DNA from 2 places in the Fructobacillus tropaeoli genome. Region 1 is predicted to be linked to the other one. Evidence: riboswitches for the same ligand, from Rfam matches in the RefSeq annotation. Region 1 holds a riboswitch; the other holds the start of a gene.

The links. A riboswitch is a leader RNA that binds a small molecule or an ion and turns the genes downstream of it on or off. The one in region 1 is predicted to bind lysine.
Region 2: another riboswitch for lysine. It lies ahead of FT12353_RS05235 (amino acid permease); the one in region 1 lies ahead of alr (alanine racemase).

What each region holds. Positions count from the first base shown of each region.
Region 1 is NZ_BOJU01000002.1:223,750-233,976, reverse strand. It holds gene fni (type 2 isopentenyl-diphosphate Delta-isomerase) at 1-525, opposite strand, end outside; gene FT12353_RS03120 (phosphomevalonate kinase) at 538-1,608, opposite strand; gene mvaD (diphosphomevalonate decarboxylase) at 1,621-2,580, opposite strand; gene mvk (mevalonate kinase) at 2,689-3,630, opposite strand; gene FT12353_RS03105 (exonuclease domain-containing protein) at 3,777-6,185, shown strand; lysine riboswitch at 6,295-6,447, shown strand; gene alr (alanine racemase) at 6,536-7,648, shown strand; gene lysA (diaminopimelate decarboxylase) at 7,701-9,002, shown strand; gene dapD (2,3,4,5-tetrahydropyridine-2,6-dicarboxylate N-acetyltransferase) at 9,111-9,821, shown strand; gene FT12353_RS03085 (N-acetyldiaminopimelate deacetylase) at 9,910-10,227, shown strand, end outside.
Region 2 is NZ_BOJU01000003.1:217,269-227,495, reverse strand. It holds gene atpD (F0F1 ATP synthase subunit beta) at 1-489, shown strand, start outside; gene FT12353_RS05265 (F0F1 ATP synthase subunit epsilon) at 501-944, shown strand; gene FT12353_RS05260 (aggregation-promoting factor C-terminal-like domain-containing protein) at 1,162-2,109, shown strand; tRNA gene FT12353_RS05255 (tRNA-Glu) at 2,214-2,285, shown strand; gene FT12353_RS05250 (ketopantoate reductase family protein) at 2,419-3,399, opposite strand; gene trpS (tryptophan--tRNA ligase) at 3,531-4,547, shown strand; gene FT12353_RS05240 (hypothetical protein) at 4,683-5,303, shown strand; lysine riboswitch at 5,323-5,493, shown strand; gene FT12353_RS05235 (amino acid permease) at 5,591-7,042, shown strand; gene FT12353_RS05230 (TetR/AcrR family transcriptional regulator) at 7,156-7,746, opposite strand; gene FT12353_RS08710 (iron chelate uptake ABC transporter family permease subunit) at 8,455-8,925, shown strand; gene FT12353_RS08705 (FecCD family ABC transporter permease) at 8,822-9,457, shown strand; gene FT12353_RS05215 (ABC transporter ATP-binding protein) at 9,454-10,203, shown strand; gene FT12353_RS05210 (ABC transporter substrate-binding protein) at 10,200-10,227, shown strand, end outside.

The DNA of each region.
Region 1 (10,227 bases):
CAAGTTATCAAGCCAGTAAAAGCGGCGATCGCCTTCCGCCATGGCCAGTTCTTGGCCTAAATTAACATGAAGTTCGATGGCATTGGCATCAATCATATCGATGGCCGCCTGGACGTTTTGAATTGGGTGATCAGCGCCAAGATTGGCGATTAAGAAGCCTTCAGGGTGATTTTGCCGGACAACCCGGTAGGATTCGACTTGACTGCTATCCTTTAGGGCAACGGACTGTGAGCCAACCGCCATCGCTAACCCCGTCTTTTGAGCAACGGTGGCTAAATCAGCGTTGACCTTGGTACTAGCAACGGAGCCACCAGTCATGGCCTCAATGTAAAAGGGCCAGGCAAAGTCTGCGCCAAGGATGTGGGTGGTCGTTTGAACGTCAGCAACAGCCATGTCTTTCAGTGGTCCTGGGACCCAACGGACAGCATCAAAGCCCGGTCCAATTACTGGGTTTTCCTGGTCACGCCAAAACTTGGTCGCCAGCGAAAGGTGTTCGTTTTTACGGTTTGAATGAGTAGTGGCCATCTTAAGATTCTTTCACAGTAACACGGTATCTTGCCAGAGTGCTGGTAAGAGGAGGTGGAGGGCGGTTCCTTGACTAGCTTGATGAAAACCGTGCCCTTGGTTTTGGTTCTCAAAGACGACAAAACCGTTGTCACCATAGCCGGCGCCAGAAACCTTACCAGCTAGGCCTCTTTGTCCTAAGAGCGTCAAAAATTGACTGAGGGCGGGGGTCAGGTAGCCAGTTGGTAACACCTTTTTCAAAAGGTCTTGATTGTTCTTGAGTCCTTGCATCAAGCCATGGTAATCATGGTTTTCAATCGCTAAGGCTGCCTTCGTCACAGCTTCTTTTGATTGACGGGCAAAATCAGTTTGCCAGAAGCCCTTGGCAAGAGCCTTTTTTGTTGAGGCAGGTTGGAAAGTGGCGACGATACCAATTTGCCAATTTTTTGGCCAAGGAAGGGGTTTGATGGCGAGGTTCGACCAGTCGAGCTTTGAAAAATCAGCCAGAGTGAGCGTCTTGGAATCCACTTGGTTTAGCCAGTCGGGTGCTTGATAGAAAATTACACCGGTAAAAGTGGCTGAAGCTAAATCACCAAGAGAGCCCGAACCCTGAATAAAGTAGTGGGCAAAGGCCGCTTGGCGGAAAATAGCTGGCAGACGGTCTTCTAGGTTAAAGTAAGCAACCAAGCCCTTGATAATGGCGACCGAAACGGCAGCCGATGATCCTAAGCCGAGCTTATTGTGGTCAACCGCCATTTGCGAGGAAATCGTCAGTGATAAGCCGGGTTGCTGTGCTAGATTAAGGTCTAAGTGTTCTTGGTAGAAGAGTACTAAAGCCGCCTTGACAAAGGACCAGGGCCCTAAGAAGGAGTCGTTTGTTTCTTGGTTTAACTCGGCCAAGGCCGACCAGGTTAAAACAAGTGGTTCTGGCATGGCGTCTGATTTAATAACTAGAGAGCCCGGCATGAGGCGGTCGGTTGCTGCAACACGAATGGTCAAACCACGGTCAACGGCAGCCAAAAGAGCCGGTTGCCCGGGTTTGGTGACGGCATATTCGCCGGCTAAAAAGAGTTTGCCGGGGACTTTGACGGTGGTTGTTTTCATTGCGGATGTCCTTTAGTCTTCAAAGCTAATACCAGGACCTGGTGTTGCGATTTGGAGGCGCAACTTGCGGAACTTCTCTTGAAGCTTATCTTTGATGGTTTCAGCCTGGTCTTGGCTAGTAATAATTTTAACGTTTGGACCGGCATCAATCGTGGCGTAGGCCAGGAAGCCTTCAGCACGGAGTTCCTTCACAAAGGCCAAAACATCAAGGGTCATTTGGTTAAAGTAGGTGAAGCGCCGGTCGGTGGCCGTAATGTTTAATTCATGCATGGCCAGGGCATTTTCTTCGGCTAGCTCGCCAATCTTTTGCAAGTCTTGGTCGGCAATGGCTTCCTTCATAGCCGTAAATTGGTCATGTGATTTTTCAACCCATTCTGAGTACTTGGGTGACGTCATCGCCCGTAGCATGCCGTCAGAAGAGGAAACCTTTTTAACGGTTCCAGCGATTTCACAAACCACGAGGGCGATTGGTAAATCAGTTGCCGGCAATGCTTCGGCAAAGGAAGATTGGTTATCGGTTCCTTCGTGCCAGACGGCAAAACCAGGGAAAAATGACCGGGTTGCTGATCCAGAACCACGGCGTGCGAGGCGAGAGAGGTCTGTTAAGGACAAGTCCCAGTTTTGGTGGCGGGCAACGGCGGCCGTTAAGGCAGCAAAAGATGAGGCCGAAGAAGCCAGACCCGCAGCGGTTGGCACCGTATTTTTGGAAACCACTGTCAGGGGACCAAAGTCTTCAATTTCCTCTCGCAAAAAATCGAGGAAGTTGTGGATCCGAGTTGGGTCTTGCATCATGTTGTTAATCAACAGGGTATCTTCCTTACCTGCCGTTACCATTGTCTCGGTATAAAATTCATTCAGCGTCAACGACAATGACGAAGTGGTTGGTAGGTTGAGTGTCTTATCTTTTTTGCCCCAGTATTTGATGAGGGCAATATTCGTGTGCGCTTTGGCAGTTGTTGTTTTATCAGTCACAGTGCTTTCCTCGGTGAAAGTATTTTAAATTTTTGGATGATTAATCAGTTTGAGGACCACCAACGGTATTTTGTTGTCTTGAATCAGGCAGAAACCCCAAGCTGATTTTTAATGTGCTGCTGAAAGCGGCTGAATCCAAGTTTCCTTTGCGCCGGCTTGTTTGAGAGCGACAGCAATCTTTTGCGCCTGGTCGTTATTTTCTGCCAGGGCAAACATCGCACCGCCAATGCCAGACCCGGTTAACTTGGCGCCCAGTGCGTCTGCTGCTAAAGCGGCATTAACAAGGGTGTCTAGCTTTGGGTGCGAAACTTGAAGGATTTGCAGATCCTTGTGGGCATCGGTAAAGAGCTGGCCCAGCGTTTTGGGATCGTTATTGGCTAGGGCTTCCTTCACTAAGAAGGCTAGCTGGCCGAGGTGGTTAATGGCCCCCCAAGTTAGTTCATAATTTTTCTTGAGCTGGTCCTTGACGATGTTAACGGCTCGAACGGTTTGACCGCGAACGCCGGTATCCGCCAGGACGAGGGTCGCTTCTAAATTAGTTTGGAAGGTATCGATTTGTTGTTGGTGGAACCACACGGGCTCAACAGCAGAGACCGTGGCAGCATCGATACCAGAAGGCGAACCGTGGGAAATACTTTCAGCTAAATTCGTATAAAAATTTAGTTGGTCCTGATTCAAGTCTTGTCCCGTCCAGTCAAAGAAGGCACGGGTGATAGCAGTTGCTAGGGCTGCTGAAGCGCCAAAGCCTCGTTCTTGGGGGATGAGCGATTGTACTTCTAATAAGAATGGCTGGTCAGGTTCGACTAGGTTTTCTAGTAGCGCAATGATTAACTGGCGTAAGCCTTCCAAATCAGCGCCGAGGTTAGCCAGGTCAAAGGCCTGTTCACCTAAAATAATCGTTTGGCCACTAGCAATCGCTTGAACGCTTGCCGTGACTTTGAGGTTCAAAAGGGGGATGGCGACGGCCGGTTGTTGGTAAACAACGGCATGGTCGCCGATAAGAATGGCTTTGGCGTGCGAATGGCCAAAGCCGGCATGATTTTTTTCCATATAAAAGACTCCAATTACTGCTAATATTGTACCGCACTAGGCTAAGTAGTGTAAAATAACTACGAGAGCAAAATGAAATTTAGGTCTAAAAATGACAGTTTTTGGCCCAAATATTTCTTGGTCTCGATGATGAGAAAGGAGTCCTGATGAAAAAATCAGCCGCCTTTGTGATTGTCGATTTGGAAACCACCAACCCCTCCGTTGAAAAGGGAGGGCGAATTATTCAAATCGGGATGACCTTTGTAAAAAATAAAAAGATTGTGGAACACTTCGATTCATTCGTGAATCCGGGGCAAACAATCGATAAAAAAATTCAACAATTAACCCATATTAGCCAAAAAGATGTGCGGGATGCGCCGTTCTTTGAAGAACTGGCCCCCTCGTTGCGCGGGTTGTTAAAGGACCAGGTTTTTGTTGCCCATAACGTGAACTTTGATTACCCGTATTTAAATGCCGAATTTGCCCGGGTTGGTTTGCCTGAGCTGGACCTATTGGCAATCGATACCGTGCAACTGGCCCAGATTCTTTACCCAACGGCACCAGGCTACCGCTTGTCTGATTTGACAAAGTATCTCGACTTGCCCCTGGTTCAGGCGCACCGGGCCAACGCTGATGCGGAGGCAACGGCTTATCTGATGTTGTCGCTTTGGCACAAAGCCCAGGGCCTACCTGAAAAGACGAAGAAGGAACTTTTGAGTGTGGATTGGGGCCTGTTGCGTCAAAGCCAGGACTTCTTGGCGATGGCGATGAAGGACCGGTCTCCAGCTCCGACATTTTTGGCCGAACGTGAAGAGGCGTTAGGGCGCCAGCCCAGCAAAAACAAAGCTTCAAACCGGAACAAAAAGGGCGACGATTTGCCTTATCCGAAGACGCTGGCCGATAAAGATGCAGCCTTAGGGCCCGGATTTGCAGTCGAAGAAGACCAGGGTCAGGTGATGGACCAGGTGCAGCGCTTTTTGCAACAACGGAAAAGAGCGGTCTGGCAGTTAACGACACCGCCGGAAGTTAAGAAGACGTTGTCGTATTTATTGCCACTCTTTTATCAAAACCGCCAACAGGCGACATACCTGCTGGCCCATGACATTACGCTCTTGAACCATCAGGATGTTATCCTAGCGGAATTACAGGAGCGACTGCCCGGGGCTAACTTATCGGTGGCGAAACTCTATGCGCCGCGCGATTACCTGGATGAGAAGAAGTTTCAAAAGGTTCTGGCGGTAGCTAGAAGCCAAGGTGGCGCCTTTTGGCAAGCGCGTGTCCTGGTTTGGTTAGCCGAAAGTCCTGATTTAGCCCTCATTGATTTGCCAAAAGGTGTGCAAAATCAGCCTGGCTTGGCAGCAGTCCGTTCTGATGAAACGGGTCCGGCCTTTGTCAAAGCTTTTGACAAGGCGGCTCAGGCCGATGTGGTTCTTCTGACCTTTGCGGCCTTCTTTGCTATTTCGGAGGGGCTGGAAAAGGCAAGCAAGTACCAAGACCGGCCCGTGGCCATTTTGGAAAAGCCGATTGCGCTTTTGACCGCCATTCAAGAGGGCTTTGGCCTGACATTGCCTTTGAGCTTTTACCAAGACCAGGTAGCCCGCTTAGCTGATTTGGCAGCTAGCTTGCCGAAGAAGACACAGGGGCAGTGGAAGGTGGCGCTTCATAACTGGGAAGAGGCCAGCAATAAGATTGACGCCCAAGCCGAAGATATTGGTCTGGTAAAGACCGGTAAGGCGGTATTGAATCGCTTGTTGGACTTGGTTGATTTGGCCGCTAAGGCTGATTTTAACCACAAATTGACGCAAGCGGATTTGACGGCTAAATTAGCTAAGCTTTCGTGGCTATCAGCGCACCAGGAATACTTAGCCAACATCTCCTGGCACATCCAAAAGGAGCCGGCCGTCCAAAACCTAATTTTTGAGGTCAAGGCTGATTTGCTGTACCAAAAGTACTTCTTGAAACAGGTGGATAAAGTCCTAGTCGTTTCGTCTTATTTACCGGATGATTTAGCAACATTTCTAGCCCAGACGCCAGGCGCCCTGTTGCCGGAGAAAAGTGAATTCGAGGGGACAACGGATAATCAGTTGACAACGGTACTGACCACGAGCCGTAATGAAGACCAGCAGATTGAACAGCTGGTTTTGGCCAAGGTTCAGCACTTTGTTCTGATTGTGGAGGACCACGCCGCCTTGAAGCATTGGTACTACAAGTTATCGGACCGCTATGGTGATGACTATGTTGTCTATGCGCAGGACATTTCGGCGCCCCTCATTAAGGCCGCCCGCCAAAGCAGCCAGGAAGAACAGTCAATTTTGATTGTCCTACCAGAATACTTGTCGGCGATTTGGCAGCAAAGTCTACAAGTGCCAGAAGTGGCCGTCATCTCACAGGCCCATCGCTGGGTTGATGTGACGACGCTCACACCGCTATTGATTGCCCTTCAAAAACAAGAAAAGTCCGTTTTACTTGCTTCCTTTAACCAGGGACAGGTTAAAGCGCTTTCGGATCGATTGGCAACTGTTAATAGTCGGTACAAACGGGTAAAAGCGAACTTTTATCAAAAAAAGCTTTCATAAAATTAAGAAAAGACAGCCAATATCGGCTGCCTTTTTTGTTAAAAAGATAATTTATTTTGTCAGGAGTGTTGACATGAGAAAAAATCTCATGTATATTAATGGCAACTTAATAAGTAATAGAGGTCGCAACCAACAAGAGTACCGAACATTGTTCGCGAAAGGGGCGGTTGCCGAAGCTGATGGGGTCAGAGCCATTTTGCTGGGCCAATAGTTAAGAGCTATTGGACTGTCGCTGCAAATGCAGCGGGGAGCTATTCAACTGTTTTTTTGTGACTATTTTTAGACAATAATCCAAACGACAGGGATAAACCCCCGTTGTTTGGATTTTTTTATTGCCTAAGGAGGCTCACATGGTTGTCGCTAATCACCGTCCAAGTCGTTTATTGATTTCAAAGGCAGCGGTGGCCAAAAATTTAAAAGTTATGCGTGAGAGTAGCCACGCCAACTTTATTTTCATGACGGTGAAGGCCAATGCCTACGGCTTTGGTTTGTTGGAAATGAGTCAGGCTGCTGTTGAAGGTGGTGCTGATGGCTTGGCCGTTGCTGTGATGGATGAGGCAATTGCCTTACGAAAAGCCGGCTTTTGCCAACCGATCTTGGTTTTGGGCCTCACGTCTCCTGAATTTGCTCAATTAATGGCTGATTACCAAATCATTGCCACGGTTGCTGATCGTGAAACCTTGAAGCAGGCTGAAGCCAATTTGCGTCTCGGCGGTCCTAAGCTCCAAGTTAACTTGGCGGTCGACACGGGTATGGGCCGAATCGGTTTTCGTAACCGAGAAGAGTTGAGTGCGGCAATCGACGACGTTCAAGATGCTGATTTCTTACTTTACCAAGGCATTATGACTCACTTTGCTACGGCCGATGATGTTGATACGACATACTTTGAAGGCCAGCTAGCAACCTGGCATGAGTTAACCGATGGTTTGCCAATGCCACCGATGGTTCACTTGGCTAACTCGGCCGCAGCTTTATACCGGGTTGATCAGATGCCAATGGATGTCATTCGAGCAGGAACTTCGGTCTATGGTATTGAGCCATCCGAAGGGGTATTAAAGCCTGACAACTACCTGGAACCGGTCTTGACACTCGAATCCGAGGTGGTCATGATCAAACAGCTGCCAACAGGTGCCTCCGTTTCCTATGGTGCCACTTACCAAACCACCAAGCCCCAATGGATTGCGACTTTGCCAATCGGCTACGGGGATGGCCTACCACGAGAAACAGTTGGCTATGAAGTTTTGGTTAATGGCCAAAAGGCGCCAATTGTTGGCAAGTTAGCCATGGACCAACTGATGATTGCTTTGGAAGAACCCGTTCCGGTTGGAACTAAGGTGACTTTCATTGGTAAAAATCAGGACCAGGAAAACACACTAATTGACTTTTCCCACTATTGCGAAATTGATCCATGGGAAATCACCATTCGTTTCCAAGACCGCTTAGCACGGTACTTGGTTGATTAAGCCCCACCTAATAATATTTTGATTGAAAAAGAGAGAAGAAGGAAAGATTCTTATGTCAAACCACTTGCAAGTAAATGACCAAGACCAGCTCATGATTGGTGGCGTGTTAGCCACTGATTTGGCCAAGGAATACCAAACGCCATTGTACGTCTATGACGTTTTGACTATGCGTAAGCAGATGCGTGCCTTCAAGAAGGCCTTTGAACAAGCCGGTCAAAAAGGGGCCGTTGCTTATGCTTCAAAGGCATTTGCCTGCCAGGCAATGTACCAGGTGGTTGCTGAAGAAGGCTTGCACTTAGACCTCGTTTCCGCCGGTGAAATCTACACGGCGGTGGCTGCGGACTTCCCGATGGCCAATGTTTCTTATAACGGAAACAACAAGTCACTGGCTGATTTGACCTTTGCCGTTGAATCCGGGGTTGGCACGATTATCGTTGATAATTTCTTGGAACTTGACCTTTTGCACCGGGTTATGGCCGGTCGAGAGGGACAGCAAAATGTGATTTTGCGTGTGGTTCCTGGCGTGTCAGCCCACACCCATGATTACATTCAGACTGGTCAAGTCGACTCTAAGTTTGGCTTTGATTTGGAATTTGGTCAAGCTAAGCGAGCTTATGAAATTGCTGAAGGCGATGAAAGCTTGCACCTGCTTGGTTTGTCAGCCCACATCGGTTCTCAAATTTTTGAGGAAGATGGCTTTGAATTAGCCGGCCAAAAATTAGTTGACTTGTGTGCTTCATGGGATTACCAACCAGAAGTATTGGACCTTGGCGGTGGCTTTGGAATTGCCTACACGGACGCTGATAAGCCACGCTTACCAGAAGACCTCGTTTTGGCCTTACTGAAAAGCGTCCAGGAACAAACGGCTAAGAAGGGCATGACCCAACCGGATATCTGGATTGAGCCGGGGCGCTCAATCGCTGGCCCAGCCGGTTACAGCTTGTACACTGTTGGTTCTCGTAAGGATATACCGGGTGTGCGGACTTACTTGGCCGTTGACGGTGGAATGGGTGATAACATTCGTCCAGCCCTTTACCAGGCTGATTATCAGGCGGTCTTGGCCAACAACGTTCATGGAGCGCCAGCCGAGCATGTCCGCTTAGTGGGTAAGTATTGTGAATCGGGTGATGTCTTGATTCAAGACCAAGAATTGCCAGCAACAGAGCCGGGCGACTTGGTTGCCGTTTTGAATACCGGTGCTTACGGGTACTCAATGGCCTCCCGCTACAACCGCAATCCTGTGCCAGCCGTGGTCTTCGTTGAAAACGGCCTCTCACAACTGGTGGTCGAAGGTGAAAGCTTAGCTGATTTGACCAGCCACGACCGTGCTTACCAATTACCTGGTAAGTGGTAAAATCAGCTTTGGCGAGACTTGCTTGATTTCATCAGCCTGTCTTGCCAGGCTGAAAGAAACAATTGGATTTAAATAAGAAGAAAACAACTCGAAAAGGAAAACAAAAACATGACTGAAATGGATACAGCGGCGATCATTAATTACTTGGCAACTTCTAAGAAGAAGACACCAGCAAAGGTGACCTTAGCTGGTGATTTGGCTCAAATTACTTGGCCAAATGATGTGCAAGCCTTTATTGGAGAAAAAACTGGGACTGTTTTTGGCGATATGCAAGTGATCCAACCAATTTTGGATGACAACCAGGCAGCCATTACCGACTACCACGTTGAACTAATTGCCCGTAACTCCGGGGTGCCATTGTTGAACACCCAGCACTTGAATGCCCGCATTGAACCAGGAGCCTTGATTCGTGACCGAGTTCAAATCGACGACCAGGTTGTGGTTATGATGGGGGCTGTGATTAACATTGGTGCCAAAATTGGTGCTGGATCGATGATTGATATGGGCGCTGTTCTGGGTGGCCGAGCTGAAGTTGGTAAGAACTGCCACATTGGTGCCGGTGCCGTCTTGGCCGGTGTGATTGAACCTGCTTCAGCAGAACCTGTTCGTGTTGGTGATGGTGCTTTGGTTGGTGCCAACGCCGTTGTCATCGAAGGGGTTCAAGTTGGTGCCGGAGCGGTTGTTGCCGCTGGTGCCATCGTGACAGAAGATGTTCCTGAAAGAACGGTTGTGGCTGGAGTACCGGCTAAGGTCATTAAGCAAATCGATGCTCAAACAGAGCAAAAGACGGCCTTGGTTGCTGCCTTGCGTGATTTGTAAAAAAGTTTGCTAGCAAACGACTGGAAGATGGCCGCGCGACCTAGCTGATTAGAGAGAAGTTTTCATGGTCCATGAAAGGGAGGCTTTGATGTCCGATTTAACCATTAATTTAGCGCAGGTTCGGCGCGACTTACATGCCATTCCAGAGTTGGCTTTGCATGAAGTGCAAACAAAACAATATTTGAAAAAAACAATTGCCGCCTTTGCGAGCGATTTCTTAACAATCAAAGAGGTGCCAGAAGTTGAAACGGCCTTGCTGGTCCGCTTGGCAGGGTCAAACCCAAAGAAAACAATTGGCTACCGAGCTGATATTGACGCCTTACCAATTGAGGAAGAAACAGGCCTGCCCTTTGCTTCGAAACACCCCGGTGTGATGCATGCCTGTGGTCATGATATTCATATGACG
Region 2 (10,227 bases), on a different contig from region 1:
GCCGATGATTATACCGACCCCGCACCTGCAACGACTTTCGCCCACTTGGATGCCACAACCAACTTGGAACGTTCATTGACGCAACAGGGTATCTATCCTGCCGTTGATCCTTTGGCATCAACTTCTTCAGCTTTGGACCCACAAGTTGTTGGTCAAGAGCACTATGAAGTTGCCACTGAAGTGCAACGGACTTTGCAACGTTACCGTGAATTGCAAGATATTATTGCAATTTTGGGTATGGATGAATTGTCAGACGAAGAGAAGGTTACTGTTAACCGTGCTCGTCGTATCCAATTCTTCTTGTCACAACCATTCTCAGTTGCGGAAACCTTTACTGGTGTGAAGGGTGAATATGTTCCTGTTTCAGAAACTGTTCGCTCATTTAAGGAAATCTTGAACGGTCAGTATGATAACTTGCCTGAAGATGCCTTCCGTAACGTCGGCGCTATCGAACAAGTGGTTGATAAGGCCAAGACGATGGCCCAATAAGGGGGTAATCCATGGCTGATGAAGAAACAAGCTCACGGGGAATCACAGTTAAGATTGTGACCCCTGAAGGCCAAGTCTACGACCAAGACCAAGTTGAAATTGCTGTCATTAATACACAGGGTGGACAACTTGGAATTATGGCCGGCCATGAACCAATTTTGGCCGCCATGGCCATTGACGAAATGTTGGTTAAAAAAGACCAGCAAGAAAAGTCACTCGCCGTTAACGGTGGCGTGGCTGAGTTTTCTAATAATCTGTTGACGGTTATCGCCGACAGTGCGGAAACTGCTGATAATATCGATGTGAATCGTGCTGAAAGTGCCAAGGAACGTGCGCAAGCTCGTTTGGACCATGCACAAGAAATCAAGAACCAACATGAAATGGATATGGCTCGTGTCGCTTTGATGCGTGCCGTTAACCGAATTCACGTTGCTTCAATTCGCTCAGGTCGTTAAAATCAAAAAGGGAGTTAGCTGTTAGCTGACTCCTTTTTTTGTCGTTTAAATTAAAAATCAGTGGGTCTGAGCCCAAGCTGATTTATCAGCAAAAGTTTTGCTCTAATGGGTTCTTATCATAATTTTAAAAACACTGTTACATAAAAAGGGTTATCATGAGACATAGTAGGCGCAGATTATCGATTTTTTCTCGCCTCAAAAAAGAAAGGAGAGTCATATGAACGTCAAAAAGCAATTATTAATTGCTGCTGGTTTGGCCGGTTCCGTTGCAGCCGGTCAACATGCAGTTAGTGCCGACCAGGTACAAAAGCATACAGTTGCCAATGGCGAAACGCTATCAGCATTAGCGTCTCGTTTTAATACGACGGTGGCACAGTTGGCATCGGATAATCAAATTCAAAATGTTGATCAAATTTATCAAGGACAAGAATTGATTATCGGTGTTGCCAATACAAACGCCACATCACAAAATGCCACAACACAAACGACCGAAAATACTTACCGAGTCCAAGCGGGTGATAACCTGTGGACATTGGCGCAGAAGTTTGGTTTGAGCGTTGATCAGTTGGCCCAAGAAAATAATATCAAGGATGCCAATCAAATTTTTGTTGGACAGACTTTGTCTGTCAATAAAAATGGCAGCCAGACGAGTTCTCAAAGTGCCCAAACGTCTACATCGCAGTCTGTTAGTTCCCAGACGGCTGCATCACAGGCTCCTGTATCGCAGTCGGTCAGTTCTCAGGCAGCGGTTTCACAAGCCCCTGCATCGCAGTCAGCCAGTTCTCAGGTAGCTGCATCACAGGCCCCTGCATCGCAGACTGCTAGTTCTCAGGTAGCTGTTTCCGAGGCCCCTGCATCGCAAGCGGCTCCAACGCCAGTAACTAGCCAGCAAAGCCAGGCGGTGCAAGTCAGCAACTTGGATTATAATCAAGCTGAACAGCAGGCCCTTCAAACAATCATTATGAAGGAATCTGGTGGCAACGTGAATGCGACAAACGGCATTTACTTTGGAATTGGCCAGTTATCACCAACTTTGCGTGCTCGCTATGGTGGTAATTCAACTGATTATCAAGATCAGTTGCAAGCAATGAAAGCCTATATTGCTGCTCGTTACGGGACTGCACAGGCCGCATTGGCTCATCATTTGCAGTATGGTTGGTACTAAAATCAAAAAAATAAACTTTTTTTGATTTAGGTGTTGACGAAAGCGTCTTACCTTGATATACTAATATAGTTGTTTGATAGAGATATCAAGTAACGACTGACCATGGCTCGTTGGTCAAGTGGCTAAGACGCTGCCCTTTCACGGCGGAATCGAGAGTTCGATTCTCTCACGAGCTACTATTAAAGTCGCAACTTCGGTTGCGGCTTTTTTGTTGTCTAAAAAAGCAAAGAAAAAACCGCTGATTTGACTGGAAAGGCAAGAAGTTTTTAAGCCTTTTAGTGATGTCATCAGCGATTCTTACTATAATTTTTACTTTTCTGGTTGTGCCAGCTTGTTAACTGGTGGGTTAAATTCACGCATCGCTTCTGCAAGGTGAACTAAGCTGGTAATCAAGCGTTGGTTAGGAGCTGGTACGCCGTTCTTTTCGGCTAAATCAGCCAAGTAGCCATTGATGTAGTCGACTTCCGTTGGACGGCCCTTAACAAAGTCTTGGTACATAGAAGGGAAGTGGAGTGGGTTACCAACGCGGGAAACGTAATCCACTTGTTCCAGCATTTCTTGTTCCGTTTCAATCAATTCAATACCGGCAGCCTTTGTCCCTGCATAAACTTCTGCGACCAATGGAGCGGCAATCTTTGAAACGAAGTCCTTGTATTGAATCAAGTGACCCATACGAGCCTGGAACATGGTAGCAATTGAATTTTCAACTGCGTTAAAGGCTACCTTGGTGAGCAATGTTCCCATAAAGTTTTCAGAATATGAAGGATTCAATCCGGCTGCTTGGAAATCCTTTTGAACTTCATCCATAACCTTAGAAGGCTTTTGGGTCAAGTTCGCATATACGGAACTTGTTTCCCCAATAAAGTCGACATCTCCAAAGTTGTTCAAAATAGTGGCAATCATGGCTGTTCCACCAATAATGTGCTCATCGTCAAAATATTCTTGAATCTTTTCAATGTGACCCATACCGTTCATGGCTGCCAAAGCGGTTTGTCCCTTTTGGAACTTAGGTTGCAAGCGCTTCAACGCATCTGCTAACTGCATTTGCTTCATGAAGAAAATCCAGACATCTGGGGTACCTTCATATTCTTCTGGTGAATAAATATTCACCTTAATTGGCGTCTTGTCTTCGTGGTCAACTGATCGGTAAACCACGTCGCCTTGCGCCTTAATGACGTCAACAGAACCTTGTGTTGGTTCGACAAAATCAACGTCGAGGCCAGCTTCTTCTTGCAATAAGAGGCCATAACGAAGGCCCATCGCACCCGCACCAACAACAGCATATTTCATATTGATTCCCCCTTAGTGTGAAAACATTCTAATCTTTTTCTCATAATATAACAATAAAACAAGAATCCTGCAAGTCGAGTTTGATTTCGTTATAATGGAAAGGTTAATAACTAGAAAGAGAAATAGAAGCCATGGAAAAAGAAATTTATTTAACCGGCGATCGCCCAACCGGAAAACTACATATCGGTCACTATATCGGATCTCTGAAGAATCGGGTGGCCATGCAAAATTCTGGGGAATTTGATCCCTATATCATGATTGCGGATACCCAAGCCTTTACGGATAATGCGCGTAATCCTGAAAAAATCAGACAATCATTGACGGAAGTTGCCTTAGATTATTTGGCTGTTGGATTGGACCCAAAGAAATCAACTATTTTTGTCCAGTCTCAAATTCCAGGTTTAGCTGAATTAACGATGTACTTTATGAATTTGGTTTCATTAGGACGGTTAGAGCGTAATCCAACAGTCAAGACTGAAATTCAACAAAAGGGCTTCGGGGAAGGGATTCCTGCTGGGTTCTTAACGTATCCAGTTTCTCAAGCCGCAGATATCACCATTTTTAAGGCAAAAAAGGTCCCAGTTGGTGACGATCAAAAGCCGATGATTGAGCAAACACGTGAATTAGTTCGTTCATTCAATAATGCTTATCAAAAAGATGTTTTTGTTGAGCCTGAGGGCGTTTTCCCACCAAAGGGACAGGGCCGTCTTCCTGGAATTGATGGAAATGCGAAGATGTCAAAGTCATTGAATAATGGGATCTACCTTTCTGATGATCCAGATACTTTAGCTAAGAAAGTCAAGTCAATGTATACCGACCCAACACATATTCGTGTTGAGGACCCGGGACATGTTGAAGGCAACGTCGTCTTTACCTATTTAGATATTTTTGACCCCGATCAAGGGCGAGTACAAGATTTAAAGGAACAGTACCAGGCTGGGGGCTTAGGTGATATGAAGCTTAAGAAACACCTATTGGACGTGATGGAAGCTGAATTGGCACCGATTCGTGAGCGCCGGTTAGAGTACGCACAAAACATGGATCAGGTATTAGCCATGTTGAAAAATGGCTCAGAAAAAGCAAATCAAAGAGCTGAAGAAACCATGAAAGAGGTTCGAGCAGCCATGGGTATCAATTATTTTAATTAAGAACAATTCTTGATTACAATAGTTGCACTTTGCTTTTTTTTATTACATGACGTAAACTCTTTTACATAAGAATGTTATTTATTTATCGAAGAGGACCGTCTTGTGTTAATATCGCCATTAAAAAAGAGACCATATTTGTCAAAGTGCTTTTTAGCACTTTTTATTATTCTATCGATTATGCTGCGCTTCAATAGTGGCTTTTTAGAATTAATGGACACTGTTTTTGCCATTATAGCCCAAGAAATTGCTAGTCATTTCTTATTTTTAGCAGGCCCTGCTAATGTGATGGGAAGTTTGTGGTTTATTTGGTTAGTTAATATTTTCTGGGCGTTTTTCATTCGGTCTTTGGGCTTTAAAGTTGGCTCTTGGTGGGCGATTAACGTGACCACAATTTTCTTTATCAGTATGATTATTTGGTCGGCAATAGTTTTCTTAACCTGGAATCACGGGTTAACTTTAGATCAAACGATGCCTGATTTATCATTGGCAATGTGGGCCTTGTTTTTCTTTGAATTTGACAACATCCTAGTTCGTCGATTTCACGTGGCCCACTGGGTCAAGACCACCATTCAGACCGTCTTTGTGTTAACGTGGATTGTGTTAGCTGGCAATAAGATGGTTGGTAGTGATTTGTCCTTTACCACGGTGTTGGGCGCTTTCTTACTGGCCTATATTTACTTCCGTTTAGCTGCTAAGGTTTACTTAAAGCACGTTAAAAGTTGGTTAGTCATTTTTGCAGTTGACGGTGATATTTAAATTGTGTTATGGTAGGAACAACAAACAAAGAGGTCGCAACTAAAATGAGTAGCCCTGAAGAGTCTGGCCAAGACAAAGACTGAGGGTGAAAGGTGCAGTTGCCGAAAGGAAATTTTGCGTCAAAAATTTTCCTTGGGCCGGTGAAGAAGATTCATCGGACTGTCGTTTTTAACGGTGCGCTTTGCTAATCATTGCTATCATTATTGAACGAATTTACCGCCTGTTTTTGTTTTGTGACAAAAACGGGTTTTTTTATTGTTTGAAATTCATATGAAGGAGTCATGCAAATGGCTGAACAAGATCAAAATGCCATCCAGCAGGAATTGAAGACACGTCATGTCTCCATGATTGCCTTGGGTGGATCAATTGGAACGGGGCTCTTTTTGGCCTCTGGAGCAACGGTATCACAAGCTGGACCAATGGGCGCCATTACTGCCTATTTGGTGATGGGTGTCATGGTTTACTTCCTGATGACTTCACTTGGTGAAATGGCAACTTATATGCCAACTACTGGTTCGTTTTCAGAATACGGTAATCGTTTTATTGAACCAGCTATGGGCTTTGCCCTTGGGTGGAATTACTGGTTTAACTGGGCGATTACCATTGCGGCTGAAGTCTCGGCGGTTGGTTTGGTCGCGCAGTTCTGGCTGCCTCACGTACCGGCTTGGGTTTTCTCAGCGATTGTGTTGGCACTGATTTTCTTTATTAATCTCTTTTCCGTTTCGACTTTTGGTGAAACTGAATTTTGGTTGTCGACAATCAAGGTTGTGACGATTGTCTTCTTCTTGATTATTGGTGTCTTGACCATTTTTGGGGTTATTCACTCAAATCAAAACGTCATGCATAACCTGTCTGTTGGTAACCACGGTTTTGTTGGTGGCTTCCAAGGTGTCTTGTCGGTTTTCTTGGTTGCTGGTTTTTCATTCCAGGGAACAGAAATGGTGGGGATTACTGCTGGTGAAGCAAAGGACCCATCAAAATCAGTGCCAAAGGCGATTAACTCAGTCTTCTGGCGGATCTTGTTGTTCTATATCGGTGCCATCTTTGTGATTTCTGCTTTGGTGTATTACAAGGATCCAAATTTGTTGTCAGCTGCTAATAACAACGACATCACGGTTTCACCATTTACGATTGTCTTCAAGAATGCTGGTATCGCTTTTGCCGCCTCATTAATGAACGCAGTTATCTTGACGTCAATTATTTCAGCAGCGAATTCAGCTACTTATGCAGCTAACCGAACACTTTACGCCTTGGCCAAGAAGGGTCAGGCACCAAAGGTATTTTCAAAGTTGTCAAAATTTGGTGTGCCTTGGGCATCCCTATTGTTAACGGTCTTCGTTGGCATGTTTGCTTTCTTGTCAGACATTAAGGGTGGTAGTGAAGCCTACACTTGGTTGGTTGCTGCTTCAGGTCTGTCTGGCTTTATTGCCTGGCTAGGAATTGCCTTAGCACATTTGCGCTTCCGTCGTGCCTATGTTCGCCAAGGTAAGGACTTGAACAAGTTGGTCTATAAGGCACGCTGGTTCCCATTTGGTCCGATTTTGGCCATTGTTTTGTCAATCGTAGTGATTGTTTTGCAAGACCCAACTTCCTTTACTCACTTTGATTGGGAAAAGATTGGCATGACTTATCTGTCAGTGCCAATTGTCGTGATTCCATACATTGTCTATAAGATTGTTAAGAAGTCAAAGTTGATTCCTTTAGATGAAATTGATTTGGATTCAAAGGCTGAACATTAAAAATTGGTTATTCAGCCGGATTTCGGTTGGGTAGGTTATGTTTCTTAATTAATAAAAGAGCTTCCACCTTTAGGGTGGAAGCTCTTTTTGTGAAAGAAATCAGTGCTAATAGGTTAATCGCTCATTTCAGCTAAATCAAGAATAGAATTTGAGAAAAGATAGATAAAGCGTTGAGCAAAAATGTCAGGCTTAACAGGCTCTTCTTGCGTGAGCCAGATACTGATGGCGGCCATGACTTGGTTAATCGTAAGTTCAGCAAGTGTTTGTGAGGTTAACTCATGTTGGTTTCCGTTTGCACCATCAAAGTAGGGGATGAGCATGTCGATGTACTGTTGATTTAAGTAGGGACGCCAGGCTGGATCTGCTACTTTTGAATAAAAAACACCAAGGAATTCATGTTTTTCATAAAGTGATGGAATAACGTTTTCAGCGAAAAAATTTAGTAATTCTTTGAAGGAATGGTTTTTGTCATGAAAGGCAAAGCACTTTAACTGTTGGTATGGTTTATTATCAACGTAATAATGCAGTGATTGCGTTAATTCCTCAATATTTTGAAAATGATTTTTGTAGATAGCTTGTCTGGAAACACCTAATTCTTCAGCGATTTTGGCTAATGAAATATCTTTTGTACTCTCAGCGACTCGGGCGACCTTCAGGTATGCGTAAAAAATGCGTTCGGTTGTCACGGGTTGGGGATTTTCCATGGTGTCCTTTCGATTAAATGAAAATTAATATTGTGGATTATTGAACATTATACCATCTCGGGGGCTGATAAAATGGTCTTTTTAGAAATTGATTGACAGTTGTGGTTAACACCTGACAACCAAAAGCCCTTGAAAAGAGTGGACAAAACTCGGTAGAATGTAACTGTTGTGACACTGTTATGTCTTTTATTTATAGCAAAGAGGAGAGACTTTGTGAAGAGGCAGAGCGGTCCGCGTGATGTCCGTGCGTCGTTTCACTTAATCTGCATTGGTGAGAGATGAAAGGACCAGTTGGGGCAACGATTAAACTCCTTGGTCCTTTTAAGGTGCATAACTTTGTTGATTAGCAAATCAGTAATTGGTGAACTGCAAGTATACATAGGTTTGAAGGTCCACAACAAAATATTTTTCAAGAAAAGGATTGACCGAAGATGAGAGCGGTCAATCCTTTTTCTTTTTTGTTGTCTGGGGATAATTTACCCAATTAATCAATTTAAATATTTATATTTTTTTAATTTATTTAAAATGCATATTAAGGCTGATTTAACCGGTTTTTGATAACAATTTTTGCTGAATTTTAAAGAAGGGACTCTTGACTTTGATTGACAGAAATGGCCACTTTCCGTATAGTGGATACTTAGTAAAAGTCTTAACAAAGTTCATGGATCCATGACATAGCACCGTTTTCGAACAGAAAGGGACCTAACGATGGCATATCAAGAAAAGAATCGCCGCAAAATTTTACTTCTCCTCCTCATGGGCCTTTTGGCCTTCTCTTTAGTGATAGTCGATATCTATCATGGCTTTGGCACCCTGTCCTTTTTAGGGACGAATGTAGCAAGTCAGCAGCCGGAATTGGCAGGCGTCGTCTTGAAGATGCGCTTAACTCGAACGCTGACAGCGGCCTTAGTTGGCGCGTCTTTGGGATTAGCAGGATTGTGTATGCAGAATATGCTGAAAAATCCAATTGCAACCCCCTTTACCCTGGGTTTGTCATCGGCGGCTAGCTTTGGCGCCTCGCTGAGCATCCTATCGGGTTTTCCCTTTGTCTTTGGGCAGGCGAACGTTCAGGCCAGTGCCATTTTTTTTCTGCTTTTTGGGCAGTGCTGTTATTTTGCTGATTTTTTCAGCTGGCCAAGTGAGTATGAACACGATTATCTTAGTTGGGACTGCGATTAATTTGTTCTTTACTTCTTTGCAGGAGTTATCCAAGTACTTTGCTAGCGAGCGGAATGCCCAACGAATGACGACCTGGAGCCTTGGTGATTTATCAAAGTCTTCCTGGGATAGTGTCTTAGTGGTCTTTATTGTTCTCTACATTGTGCTGGTACTGATTTATCGGCAAAGTTGGGAAATGAATCTCGTGCAGCTGTCTGATGAAAGCGCCCAGTCGATGGGTGTCAACGTCAAAAGAACGCGTCTTTTAATTTTCTTTGCTTCGGCGCTGGTAACGGCTGTGGCGATTTCCTTTGTTGGGACGATTGGTTTTATCGGTTTGATTGCGCCACACTTTGTCAAAATGCTTGTCGGTAACGATGCCAGATTTACAATTATCGGTTCGGCCATTATGGGTGTGGTGGTTTTGTTGTTGGCGGCGGTTGTTTCCAAGGCGTTGATTCCCGGTACGATTATCCCGGTCGGCATTATTACTAGTTTGGTCGGTGTGCCGTTTATGTGCCTAGTGGCCATTCGAAAGGGGCAACGCTCATGACGATTTTAGTAGAGAACCTAACGGTTCAAAAGAAAGCGAAGCCAATCCTAAAAGATGTGAATTGTCGTTTTGAGGATGGACACTTATCAACCATTATTGGTGTCAACGGCTCCGGGAAAAGTGTCTTTCTCAAGGCGCTATTGGGTTTTGAGAAAAAAGATGGGCAAGTGACTTTTGAAAAAGACCATAAAATCTCCTATATCCCGCAAAAGGTCACGGCCGACCAATATTTTACGGTTTTTGAATTTATTTTGTTGGGGCTGTACGGTGACTTGGATTTTCGCGTGAACGACGATCAGTTGCAGGCGATTGAATCGGTCATGGATGAATTAGGAATTGGCGATTTGGCAGACCAACAGTTTGCTGACCTTTCCGGCGGCCAACAACAGCTGGTGGTCTTGGCGCAGGCCTTGGTCCGGCAGCCAACGGTTATTATTGCGGACGAACCCACGTCTGCTTTGGATATTAAAAAGCAGTTACAGTACTTGCAAACGCTGCAACGCTATGTTCATCGCCACCAAATTGTGGGCATCATCGTTATCCATGATTTGACCCTGGCTGCCCGGTTTTCAGACAGCCTCTATCTGATGCAGGGCGGTCAGCTGATTTCTGCGGGGGATCCGGACCAGGCTTTGCAACAGGAACGGTTAGAGGATTTGTATGGCGTTGAATTAGAAATGAAGGAAACGGTCGATCAACACTTAGCCATCATTCCTTTGCGACCGATTGAGGAGGGTTCACGATGAAAATCAGAAAAGCTCTCTCTTGGA